Regions from separate parts of the Neobacillus sp. PVCKKU3 genome, predicted to be linked through region 2. Evidence: riboswitches for the same ligand, from Rfam matches in the RefSeq annotation. Region 2 holds a riboswitch; each other region holds the start of a gene.
What was found. Region 2 has a riboswitch for cyclic di-GMP ahead of ACNQGS_RS03680 (PxKF domain-containing protein). Riboswitches for the same ligand answer to the same signal wherever they lie in the genome.
Positions count from the first base shown of each region.

Region 1: it holds a riboswitch for cyclic di-GMP, as region 2 does, so the genes downstream of both, ACNQGS_RS21860 (hypothetical protein) here and ACNQGS_RS03680 (PxKF domain-containing protein) in region 2, are expected to answer to the same signal.
Region 3: it holds a riboswitch for cyclic di-GMP, as region 2 does, so the genes downstream of both, ACNQGS_RS12175 (DMT family transporter) here and ACNQGS_RS03680 (PxKF domain-containing protein) in region 2, are expected to answer to the same signal.

Region 1 covers NZ_JBLVQN010000038.1:5,526-9,814, forward strand. Annotated here, with positions in the region: gene ACNQGS_RS21850 (permease) at 1-739, shown strand, start outside; gene ACNQGS_RS21855 (TIGR03943 family putative permease subunit) at 753-1,619, shown strand; gene ACNQGS_RS21860 (hypothetical protein) at 1,709-1,924, opposite strand; cyclic di-GMP riboswitch class I at 1,954-2,037, opposite strand; gene ACNQGS_RS21865 (metallophosphoesterase family protein) at 2,190-3,407, opposite strand; gene lipP1 (LipP1 family hormone-sensitive lipase) at 3,741-4,289, opposite strand, start outside.
Region 2 covers NZ_JBLVQN010000003.1:158,813-163,101, forward strand. Annotated here, with positions in the region: gene ACNQGS_RS03675 (DUF4023 domain-containing protein) at 1-90, shown strand, start outside; gene ACNQGS_RS03680 (PxKF domain-containing protein) at 282-2,294, opposite strand; cyclic di-GMP riboswitch class II at 2,319-2,403, opposite strand; gene ACNQGS_RS03685 (ImmA/IrrE family metallo-endopeptidase) at 2,946-3,881, shown strand; gene ACNQGS_RS03690 (helix-turn-helix domain-containing protein) at 3,898-4,236, shown strand; gene ACNQGS_RS03695 (hypothetical protein) at 4,274-4,289, opposite strand, start outside.
Region 3 covers NZ_JBLVQN010000015.1:72,142-76,430, forward strand. Annotated here, with positions in the region: gene ACNQGS_RS12170 (aminopeptidase) at 1-478, shown strand, start outside; gene ACNQGS_RS12175 (DMT family transporter) at 794-1,732, opposite strand; cyclic di-GMP riboswitch class I at 2,064-2,159, opposite strand; gene ACNQGS_RS12180 (OmpA family protein) at 2,240-2,965, opposite strand; gene motA (flagellar motor stator protein MotA) at 3,041-3,832, opposite strand; gene ACNQGS_RS12190 (YaaR family protein) at 3,936-4,289, shown strand, end outside.

The DNA of each region.
Region 1 (4,289 bases), on a different contig from region 2:
GAAAAATAAGATTCTTTCAGTGATAACTGCTAGTTTCGTAGGCGCAATTTTTCCAGGCTGTGAATGTGGAATTGTTCCAATTACGAAAAGATTAGTCGAAAAAGGTGTGGCCCTTCCCGCCGCGATTTCGTTTATGCTCACCGGACCAATTATCAATCCGATTGTTCTTTTTTCAACGTATATCGCCTTTGGCAATAGCTGGACGATGGTTTGGTATCGTGCCGGGTTTGCCATTGTGGTTTCGATTTTAGTCGGGATTGTTCTTTCTTTCGTGGTCAAGACGAACCAGTTAAGGCTGAATGCCGATGAACATGGTCATGTCCATGACCATTCGAAACAAAATACGAAGCAAAAATTGGTCAGCGTGATCACTCATACCATCGATGAATTTTTCCACGTCGGAAAGTACTTGGTGATGGGTTCGTTAATCGCTTCAGCGATGCAAACCTTTATCCCGACTTCTACGTTGGCTGCACTTGGACATTCCAAAGTAGCGGGTGTTCTTGTCATGATGGCGCTGGCGTTCATTTTATCAATTTGTTCTGAAGCGGATGCGTTTGTTGCTTCGTCTTTCAGAAACACATTTTCACAAAGTTCAATTGTGACATTCTTGGTGTTTGGTGCAATGGTTGACATCAAGAACCTGCTGATGATGTTCGGAACGTTTAAGCCAAAATTCGTTATCCTGCTTGTTTCGTTAATTTCAGCATTCGTATTTATCGGTTCACTATTACTGTAAAGGAGGGAAGAATATGTTTCGCGTCGTGATTTTATTATTGTTTACCAACTTGTTTTTCTATTTGCATTTATCAGGAAACATTTCGAAGTATATTAATATGAAGTATTCCTTTCTTTCCTACAGTATGATTTATGCCCTATTCTTCCTAACTATTGTAGAAGGAATCAGATGGTACTTTAAAGAGAAAAAATCAGAGATAGAATTGGAATGTCATGAATGCCATCACGATCATTCACATGACCATAAAAAGCCTTCTTTTGGAAAAAAGCTAAAAAGAACGGTTTCGTATACGATGATTGTTCTTCCCGCTTTGACAGGTGTGTTTTTGCCGGTAGCGACCCTAGATTCACAATTAGTTAATGCCAAAGGATTTAGTTTTCCTACGTTAGAGGACGGGGCCGACCGTTATGGCATGCACCAAATATTAAATCCCGACATGAGTAAATTTATGGGCCAAGATGCATTTACGGATTTAGTCAAAAAGGAATTCAAATCGTATAAAGGAAATGACCATATTACCTTAACAGATGAGGACTATTTAAAAGGTCTGGAAGTCATCTACAACTTTTCCGGCGAATTTGTTGGGAAAACCATGACGATGAAGGGTTTTTCATATAACGGTCCGGGGTTAAACGGCAACCAAATCTTCTTATTCCGATTTGGGATTATTCACTGTATTGCCGACTCTGGTGTGTTCGGAATGATGATTCAATTCCCTGAAAATGTCCACATCCCAAATGATCAGTGGTACGAAGTAACAGGAACGATGGACACGATGTATTATCAGCCTTTTAAAATGAAAATTCCTATTTTAAAAGTAACGGATTATAAAATCATCGAGCAGCCGAAAGATGCTTATGTTTATAGGAATAGTTTTTAAAATAAAAAAGAAAGCTCCAAGCACTTTAAAAAGTCCATGGAGCTTTCTTTTTCAAGTGGCTTCTAGAGTTGCCCTTTTTTAGATGAACCCTAGTCAGCAAAGCCAGAATGGAATAACACCTTTCTTGTATCGTAACGTTCTAAGGCAACCAAAAATAACCTTCTTTTCAACAATTCTTTTTCTAAGAATTTATAATTTTTGTCGGCCATTTTTAGTAAAGCTGTTATGTACCCCTCTATAATATTTTCATCACTAAGTTCCACCACATCCATTTCAAGTTCGTTGTCATAAACATATGTAGTCAAAATGAAATCCCCCTAAAATATATACTATTTTAGGCAGCTCAGCCATCATAGTTTCAAACCTTAGACCTGTAGCTTTGCGTCCCACTCTTTCGAGAAGTTTGCCTTTATCTAAATAAACTAATTATTTATATTATATTACAATTTTTTCAAATATTACATAACAAAAATTATAAAGATTCATGGGAAGATGCATGGGGACGGTTCTTATGCCTCATTTTTGCTAGAAATTGAGGCGCGAGAACCGTCCCTATGCATCATCTTAAAATTAGCTTTTGATTACTTTTTCTTTCTTTTTGCTTTCATCTATTGGTGCAGGCGCAGTACTTTGGTCATTGGCAGTCAAATCGATGCCATAATCTTTAGCAAACACCATATGAGTTTCCACAAGAACGTCCTTCGTGTTTTCATCTAAATTGAAAACTCGGGCACCGCGCAATCTATTTCGGTCAGCCCCTGGTAGGCCGTATGCGCCAAAACCTGTGCTGCCTGAATAGCCAAGCAAGATTCCATAATAATTACCCATATAAGTATTGACATGGTCGTGTCCACAGAAGACCCCTTTGACATCCCCTCTTTCTAGCATTGCTGAAAACATTCCGCTGTTGATTGGACCCGGGCATTCCTCTTCATTTCTTTCACCCACAATATTGTGTTTAATCAAGGCCTTTGCGTGATGGGCATCCGTTCTTCCGTCAACACTTCCAAACCACATAAATCTGTGCTCCCAAAGCGGTATATGAATAAATACTAGCGATGGAACTTTATGACCCCATTGCTGTTCCAGTTTTTTTGACGTCTCATAATACCAGCTGACTTGGTTCATACGGAGCCAGTCCCAGGTTGGGTATCCTTGAAAATCTTGACCCGCAATCGTTTGAGGGGCATATCTTCCACTGTCAAGCAGCCAGAGGTTGAACGCTGCATCTGTCCCTTTTGAATTTTTGATAAGAAGATTCATGTTACCCGTACCTGTAACGTCTTTTACCCCAGGTGTGTTCATATTGTATCGGTAAGACATATAAATGCCCAGCATATCTTCCTCATTTAGGCCGCTTTTTGGAGTGGAATCCTCATCATGATTTCCGTATGTAATGGCCCACTTAATCCCTCTTTGCTCCATCGGCTGGGCCACATTGTTGATGGCTTGTTTCATTTCGCTAGGAGTGTCACAGCCCCCAGTGATGTTGTCTCCGTTAAGGACTACAAAATCCGGTTTCTCTGTATCAAGGACCTTTTCCATCAGTTGTATGGTACGGCGGTCAATATTTTCATCATCCTGTGTATCATTAAACTGAACAATCTTGAATTTGCCGTCTGGATTAAATTGAAGCTTCATATCATCATTTAATTCAGCATAAGCTGTCCCAGTAAACAAATCTTTTGGAAGGCCAGCTGCTCCGAGTGTTAATGCAAGTGTACCTATACCTCCGATTTTGATAAATTTCCTTCTGTCCATTTCTTTTTGTGAATCCAGATTACTCATAACAAAACCTCCTCTAGTTTTTTAAGTTCACAGTTTAAAAAATATATCTATTAATAACATAGCAAGGAGATTTTAATTCTCTGTATAGGTTATGTAAATTGTTGATTATAAATTGGTAAAGAATTCTAGACAAAGATAATCCATCTAATGATTATGAAAAATACATTAAAAAGAATCGTAAAAAATCACACCAAAATTTAGGTGCTAATAGAAAAACAGAGTAGCCACTGGTAGGACCACCCTGTTTTCAGTTGATTATTTTAAGGTCAATTTTACAATGGTTAAATATATCCTTCCTGTTTTGATTTAGCCTCCTAAAAATCTGCAATATATCTATCTAGTTTTTATAGCATTAAATGCATCCTTCAAGGCATTGGCTGCCTGGTTGATGGCGTTATGCGCCTCCGCTAACACCCCTGGCATCCAGAAGAAACCGTGAATCATTCCGTCATAGCGTGTCGCTTCCACCGGTACGCCTGCTGATTTCAGCCGTTCCGCATAGGCTTCCCCTTCATCGCGTAACGGGTCAAAGCCTGCCGTAATCACCAGCGCTGGCGGAAGTCCGCTTAAGTCCTCTGCCAATAATGGCGAAGCATACGGATTTTGGCCATCCTCTTCATTACGAAGATAATGATTCCAGAACCAGACCATTGTATTTTTTGTTAAAAAATAACCCTCGGCATTATCACGATAAGAGTCCGTGTCATAAGCGTGATTGGTAACAGGATAGATAAGCATTTGATAGGCAAATGAAGGGCCTCCCTGTTCACGAGCCATTAAGGCCACAACTGCTGCAAGGTTTCCGCCAGCACTATCACCTCCTACTGCAATACGCTCAGGGTCTACTTGAATCTCGGCAGCATTTTCCGCCACCCACTTAGC
Region 2 (4,289 bases):
CTACATGAAAATCAGGCAAAGGATTTAAAAAACAGACAGAATCAGGGCAGTGATACGCCTAGTAAGAAATTGCCGAATAAGACACATTAAAGGCAGTAAGGAGGAACTTTAACTTAAAACCCTCCTTACTGCCCACTAAAATAATTATTTTCCCAATTTTCTAATTATAAATCATAAGTATCATATCATAGCGTTACCTATCGATAGGCGCTAGTATTTCTTACATTATCTATAGAGCATATTAATAGCCGAGGACTACTAATTTCCTCGGCCACCTTTATTTATTTTAAACTAAAATACACTTTTTTAACATCAGATCCATCATGGAGATTAATAGAGACATAGTAAGAACCATTTGATAAGCCCTTAGTACTTAAGTTGTAGATATACTGATTTGATGTTGGGTCATATCTAAACGCATCTCCTGTATTAGGTGTACTGTTGACACCTACCGATAATTCAGTACCTAAAGCTACATCGGTTATTTTTGTAAACGAAATGGTTGCATTTGCAGTTGAGACAAATGCTCCTTGAGAATCGGTCAATTGGAATTTAACAGGGATAGTGCTGCCTGCCTTGAACACGCTTGAACCATTGATAATTGGTTGAAGAACCCCACCAAAATTGTAGGCAACGTTATATATGATTGTCTTATTGAATATATTTCCAGCCCTGTCTGTTGCTGTTAACTCAACAGTGTGTAAACCAGCTGTTGCCGTATTTAGTGTACCGCTTCCTTCAGTTGCAAGACCAGATAATGCATCTGATGCAGACCATGTAGCAAGTTGGTTAAGCGTAAAAGTACCAATGTTTGATACAACTCCATCGTTTTCAAGAGTAAGGCCGCCAATAGTAATGACAGGTTTTGTTTTATCAATTTTTAAACCAAATACAGTTACTTGAGCACTAGTATTCCCTGCCTTATCTGTTGCAGTACCAGTAGCAGATTTGTTTAAACCTTCTTCACTAAGGGTAACAGGTTGTGTGAAACTTGCTACACCAGATAAGTTATCATTTGCAGCAAATGTAACAACTACGTCATCATTATACCAACCGTTTGAGTTAGCTTTCCTATCAGGGCTACCTGAAATTGTTGGAGCAGTTTTATCAATATTAATACCAGAAACCGTTGCTGATTCACTATTGCCAGCCTTATCAGTCGCAGTACCAGTGACAGATTGGCCTGCGCCTTCACCAAGAGTTTTATTGCCGGTTACACTTGCTAAACCAGATAATGCATCGTCTGCTGTAAAGCTTACTGTAACATCTCCATTATACCAACCAGATGAATTTGCTGCTCTGTCAGGGCTACCTGATATTGTAGGTTTTGTTTTATCAATATTGATACCAGAAACCGTTGCTGATTCACTATTGCCAGCCTTATCAGTCGCAGTACCAGTAACAGATTGGCCTGCACCTTCACCAAGAGTTTTATTGTCTGTTACACTTGCTAAACCAGATAATGCATCTTGAGCATCAAAACTAACTGTTACATCCTGATTATACCAACCATCAGAATTAGCCACTTTGTCAGTGCTTCCTGAAATCATAGGTTTTGTTTTATCAAAATTTATTGTAATTGGTGCAGAAGTACCTATATTTCCAGCTATATCACTAGCTGTACCAGTGATAGTATGAGTTCCGTCTTCAGAAACTATAACAGGTGCAGATACTGAGCCTGGTAAAAGACCAGATCCACCTTCTTCATCTACAGCGGAGAAATTAACTGTTACATTTTGGTTATACCAGCCATTAGTGTTTGCAGCTCTATCAGGAGTAGCAGTGACTACTGGAGCAGTTGTATCTAGTACTTGTTTCTTGGTTACAACAAATTTAATGGTGTCACCAAATTTATTTTCTAGGCTTGCTCCTTGTTGATTGTTATTAGTGATGACAACATTAGTACTATTAAAGGTAAATGAATATGTTCCTGGTTGTAAGGTAGGATCAACTTGAATAGTTGCAGGAACATTTTTAGAACTATCTTTGCCAGCTAGGTTTACTGTAACTAAATTGCTAGTAGTAATACTCCCATTTGCAGCAATTGTAAAGTTTGTAGGTAATTTAACGTCTGCATTAGTCATATTACCATCCGAACTTACAATAAGATTAAAAGATTGGGTTGCTCCTTGCTCAACAGATACATTAGTGGATGATGCAACTAATTCAGAGGTAGTAATCTCAAGTTCACCTGCCAAAGCAAAACCTGTTGGGACAAGACCTGAAATTGCCAACGCAGTAACTGCGCTTAGGGCTTTTTTGCTTAATACATTTATAAAGCTAATTTTCTCCATAACTTTTCTCTCCTCTTAAATAATGATTAAGAGGGCCGGTTACACTACTAACTCCATATAACCTAAGTGTCCAGATTGCCGGTTATATATCATCGCTTCCCAAAAAATTAAAAGTATCACCTGAAGTTATAATTTCCATAGCTCACCCTCTTCCCATTAACCCCCTATATCGATATCACCTTCATAGGGTTCGTTCAGTATATAGAACTAAATATCTATGAAAATATTATAATTTAAACTATAGTTTATAGGTATTTTTTCCCTTCGACATTACCCAACTGATTTTCGACAAAATCAGCAAAACTAAGTAAGTTTGATTAAAAGTAAATAACTTCAACAATAGTGGAATATATATTTTTATAAATAATTTGTGAGAAAACCGCACAAACGGTTTATTAATATGCTGGATACAGAAAAAAAGTGCACTAACCTTAGTTAGTGCGTTTAAAAGATAGGAGGAAAATAAAGTTAGAATTTTACACCCTTCTATATTAAGAATATATTAAACGATAGTGGAATTGAATGTTTTTCGAATGACAAGATCCGTCAAAATTTTATTCCTTTGTAGAAAAATAATTATTTAAATTGTAAATTTTCTCAAGTAACATAATAAAAAACGGAATAAAATTACGGCTTAATAGGAGAATCGTCATGAAACATTTCGGGCGGCATCATATCTATTTGTTCTTCATGATTCCTTCCATAGTTTTGACAGATTTATTTATTGTTTTCCCCGAAGAGCTGGAATGGAATATTGTTTTCTTTCTTTGCATTATGGTCCTGTTTGACCAAATTAATCTGAAGGTTTTTTCCGGTTTCGACTATTCCTTTTTTCATGTCATATTATCATTAATCATATTTGACCGTTTCTCCATTGTTTACGGTTTCATTTATTTGCTTGTTGATTGTTTCGTTGCTAGCTTCATTCAAAAAAGAGGCAGCATTCAATCCAGGATATCCTTGCTCACCATGTATATTATCACTATCATTATCTGCAACGAGATTTATAATGTTTATAGTGACAAGACTTATTTTGCTCGGTATCTAACTTTACTGCTTATGTTGACTCTAAGCATAGTTTTGAAATATGTCTATGTGTATTTAGAGACTGGGACAGCATCTAGTAAGCTATTTTTGGACCGGTTTGGACCTATGATGTTTGAAGTAGCTGTTATATTCCCTATACTATCTTTCTTCAATCAGCTTGAGGTTAATCTGGTACTTATTCTGTTTCTAACCTACTATACGATCATTGGATACCTGCATAAGCAGTTTATTTCGATTAATCAATCCCAGATCAATTTATTAACGAAGAAGATAATGAGAAAATATGACATCCCTATTGTTTTTATGGATTTGAAAGATATAAAGGGTGTTTATTATCCTAAGAAAAAAATAATTATCATCGACGAAAAAATGGATTACCCTGAGCAATTACAAACTATTTTTCACGAGCTGCTTCATTATCAAATACAAAGGTATTTTAAAATTCCAAGAAAATCAGAGGAACTTATTATCACATTATTTGAAGCCGCAGTTAGCTGGTACTATATCATAACGATTAAATACAGCTCGGAAATAGAGTAGGGGAAGGGGGTATATTATGGCCACTCCATTGGGGCATGAGTTAAGAAGATTAAGGTTAGAAAGAAATTTACGACTTGAAGAAGTTGCAAAGGGGACTGGAATCACCCTTCAATATTTAAGCATGCTTGAAAAAGGGGATCGTAAGTCTGTTTCGTTTGAGATCATGGCGGATATTTCAAGATTTTACGGAGTGCCGTTAGACTATTTTGCCGCTTTCCTAAAAGAGGCGGAATCCAAGCAGCTCTCGGACGTAGAAATCATGCTTTGGCAGGCAATTAATGAAAAGGTGCGGGAAGATATTTATTTTAAAAAAGGGAATTCGCTAAAAAGTATTTTTTCGAAATTGTTCCATTAGACCCAAAGGGGTGGTTTCTACCACCCTTTTAAAATTTTTAAAATCCAATACTT
Region 3 (4,289 bases), on a different contig from region 2:
CTTCTCTATTAAAGGAAGACGGGGGATTCCGAGCACAGGCGTGTTTCGTGAGAAAGGAGAATCCGGCAACCTGCCTTCTGGTGAAAGCTATATCGCCCCTCTTGAAGATTCCGCTAATGGCAGTATCATTGTAGACGGATCTATTGCAGGAATCGGCGTCTTGAAGGAACCTATTACCTTGACTCTTGAAAAAGGCCGTTTGGTAGATGCCAGCGGTGAAGACGGAAATCGATTGCTGGAAATCCTAGGTGACGGCAATGGCAGAATCATCGCCGAATTTGGCATCGGCACCAACAAAAAAGCCCGCCTGACCGGTAACGTCCTAGAAGACGAAAAAGTATTCGGAACCGTCCACATCGCCTTCGGCAGCAACAAACCATTCGGCGGCACCAACGAAGCCGGCGTACACATCGACTGCGTCATTAAAAACCCCGCAGTCACAATGATGCATGGGGACGGTTCTCGTGTCTCATTTTGAGGCAGAGGGACGGTTCGAGACCACTGAAAAACACTTGCAAATAATTGGAAGTTTTTCAGGATAAATAATTTCTACGAATAAAAAGAAAAATCCCCCATTTGGGTGTAATGGAATTGTCGAGAAACCATTACCAAGAGGGGGATTATCCATGCTTAAAGACAAAAATATGCAATTTAGCATCTATTCATTATTGAAGAAAATAGAGATATCTACCGATTTTTAACAAAACATGCATGACCGGTTAAAAAAGTGTTAGTAAAAAGTCGATTTTTCAGTTGTCTCGGACGGTTCTCATGCATCAAAAACCCCGTGAGCTTAGGCCCCGGGGGTTTCGTTTATGTGGAAGTTTTCGTTTTCAGCTGCTTTCTGCATTGGCGGGGCGGCTTTTTGTTTTTTGCTCATGAAGAAGAAGACGCCGAGCAAGACGAGGAGGCCGCCGGCGATTTGCCAGCCTGATAATCGCTCCCCGAGTAAAATGACAGCTAAAATCGTGCTGCCGACTGGTTCGCCGAGAATACTCATCGAAATGGTTGTCGCGTTCACATAGTTTAATAGCCAGTTATTAATCACATGGCTAAGGCTCGGAACGATGGCTAGCAGTAGGAAAATCCCCCATTCTTTAGGCGGATAATCGAGAAAAGGCACTCCGGCCCATAGATTATAAACAACAAGCACAATCCCCGCACAGAGGAACACGCTAAAGCTGTATATCCAGTGGGATACATTTTTCACGACGGTTTGCCCGATAAATAAATAACCGACCACCGCGATAACGCTGAAAAAGGAGAGAAGATCGCCACGGATGGCATCAGCGCTTAAGCCGAAGTCTCCCCAGCCAATCATCATCGCTCCGATGATTGCAATCCCCATAGTAGCCAGTGCGGAAGCAGTCGTTCTTTCTTTAAAAAGAAAAAATCCGCCTACCAGCGAAATAATCGGCTGCAGGGCGAGAATGATGGTCGAGCTTGCAACCGTGGTTAACTTTAAGGAGCCGAACCAAAGAACAAAATGCAGGGCCAGAAAAACTCCGGAGAAAAAGAGCATGGCGCCATTTTTTGGACTCACTTTTTTAAACTCCTTGCGCTTCACCCAGACCATCGGGGCCAATAACAAACTGGCAAACAACATTCGGTACATACTTAAAATAGAAGCCGGCGCGTCGGACCATTTCACAAAGATAGCCGAAAACGATATGGCAATAATGGATATAGTGAGCGCCAGGCTGATGGATTTTGAACTTATAGATTGTTTCATTGCTGCTTCCTTCCTTGATGGTGTTTTGAATGAACTCTCACAAATCTATTACTATTATCGCAGATATTGTTAGAAATTCGTAGACCTTTATTTTCCATGTCCAAAACCAATCAAGGGAGGAATTAATTCTCAACAATAACTATTTAATCTCATTTTATGGTAAGTAATCTTTTGTTCGAGCTTGCACTGCAACTCATAGTCAAGACAGTCTGCAAGCAACAGCTCATGGTAATTCACCCTAAACAAGTGCCACTCTTTTTTGAATTTAGCTAATAATGTATTCATTCCATTTCCACTCCTCTTCTATTGTCATAAATCGCAGGAGTCCGTATTCGGAAGCTGGCTAGCATGATGATCGGAATGACCAATGACCTTAGCCCCTGTAGCTTTGCGTCGCCATTTTTCAATGGGTTTGCCTTTATCGTACGATTTATGGAATTACTACTATTTTGACGATGAACAACTTGTCTCAGCAAGTGTTTTCCCGTTTTTTATATTGGGAAAAAATTATTCTTGGACTTTTAGAATCATGATATCTACCCGCCGGTTGGCCTGCCGGTGCTCTACTGTGTCATTCGGATACAGCGGCTTTTGCTCGCCAAAGCCGGCAAATTGCAATTTATCAGAAGAGATGCCATTTTGCTCAAAAAAGTAAAGAACGGACAAAGCACGGGCAGACGACAATTCCCAGTTCGACCTGAATCTGCCCCCGGTAATCGGGACATTATCCGTGTGGCCCTCAATGCTGATAGGGTTTTGCACTCCTTTAATCAAATCCAGCAAGTCACCCAAAATTGCAGGGGAATTTCCCTTCAATTCGGCGCTGCCGGACTCAAACAAAATGACATCCTTTAGGGAAAGCTTGATTCCCTTAGGCTCGTCCTGAACGGTGATGACCTTTTCCAAGCCGCGTGCCTCTATATAGCTTTGAATATTCTCCATCAGGCTGTGCAATTTTTCATTCTCTTCCTGTTTCTCTACCTTGCCGGCAGTTTTTTCGAGCGGCTTCACCACAGGAGAGCTGGCATTTTCTTTTAAAATCAAACTGCTTCCTTTGCCGCTCAAAGCTGAATTCATCGAAACCATGATTTGCTGCAGCTTTTCCGAATTGATACTGCTCGAAGCAAACAGGACGATAAACAAAGCAAGCAGCAGGGTCAAAAGGTCCGCGTAAGGAATTAACCAGCTTTCGTCCATATGCTCATCATTATCTTGCAGTCTCCGCCTCCTCACCGTTCTATTCCTCCTTTCTTACAAGATGTCCTAGTCAAAACGCAGCCTCTATTTTTCCAGCTTGAACTCACAGTCTTACAGACTCTCGACCTCTTTCACGACCATTTCCTCCTGTTTCAAACGTGCCTTTGTTGGCAAATAAACAGCCAGCTTTCGTTCAATCAATTTAGGTGTTAACCCTTCCTGGATGGCAAGAAGTCCCTCCATCATCATCAGTTTCAGGTCCTGCTCTTTTTTCGCAATGCGCTTCAGTTTATTGGAAATTGGATGCCACAGGACATATCCGGAAAAAATCCCTAACAAGGTCGCGATAAAGGCGGCGGCAATCGAGTGTCCGAGTTTGTCCATGTCCTGAAGATTTCCGAGCGCCGCAATTAAACCAACCACAGCACCCAAAACGCCTAGTGTCGGCGCATACGTCCCCGCCTGGCTGAAGACGAGGCTGCCGGCCTTGTGCCGGTCTGCCGCTGCTTCTAGCTCGCTAAACAAAATTTCCTCCATTTGGTCCCGGTCACTGCCGTCAATAATCATTTCAAGGCCATTTTTTAAAAAAGGATCCTCGACGGACTCGGAAATTTCCTCTAATGCAAGTACGCCTTCGCGCCTCGCCACCATCGACCACTCCACCATCATCTTGATGACTTCATCTTGGCTGGGCTGCTTTGGTTCGACAAAAGCAATTTTCAGCAGCATCGGAATTTTTTTTATTTCACTCATGGGAAAGGCGATAAACAAGGCAGAGATCGTTCCGCCAAAAATAATTAAAAAGGCAGCAGGGTTCGCCAACGCTTCAAACGATGCGCCTTTTAATACCATCCCTACACCGATAGAAACGATAGCCAGAATCAAACCGATAAATGTCGTCATAAATTTCTCCTTTTCTAATGATTGCTAAAATTAATAATTTATTGTAATTTAGTTTTACAAATATCGACAATCACAAACTTAAGCGTTTGGAAGGTGTTTTCTCTTGAAAGTCAGTCACGGATTTGGTGTCACAAACGATAAAATGTTTTTTCAAAAAGAAACGAAGCAAGCTGAATCATCCTCATTTCAACAGATATTGACAGATTCAAAAACCAATTTGGTAAAAGAGCAGCTAAGCTCCCTTTTAGACGGGATTCAAAAGCAAGGGGAGCGATTGGTTCAGTCACGAACGGCTGCTGATCTTCAAAAATATAAAAAATTAATTCAATCCTTTTTGCAGGAAGTTGTAAAAAATGGCCTCTCTTTAGAAATAACGGATTCTTTCACGTCAATGAATAGGGGGAGGAGGCTAAAAATTATTAAAGAGATTGATAAAAATCTGTTGGAGCTGTCGAAG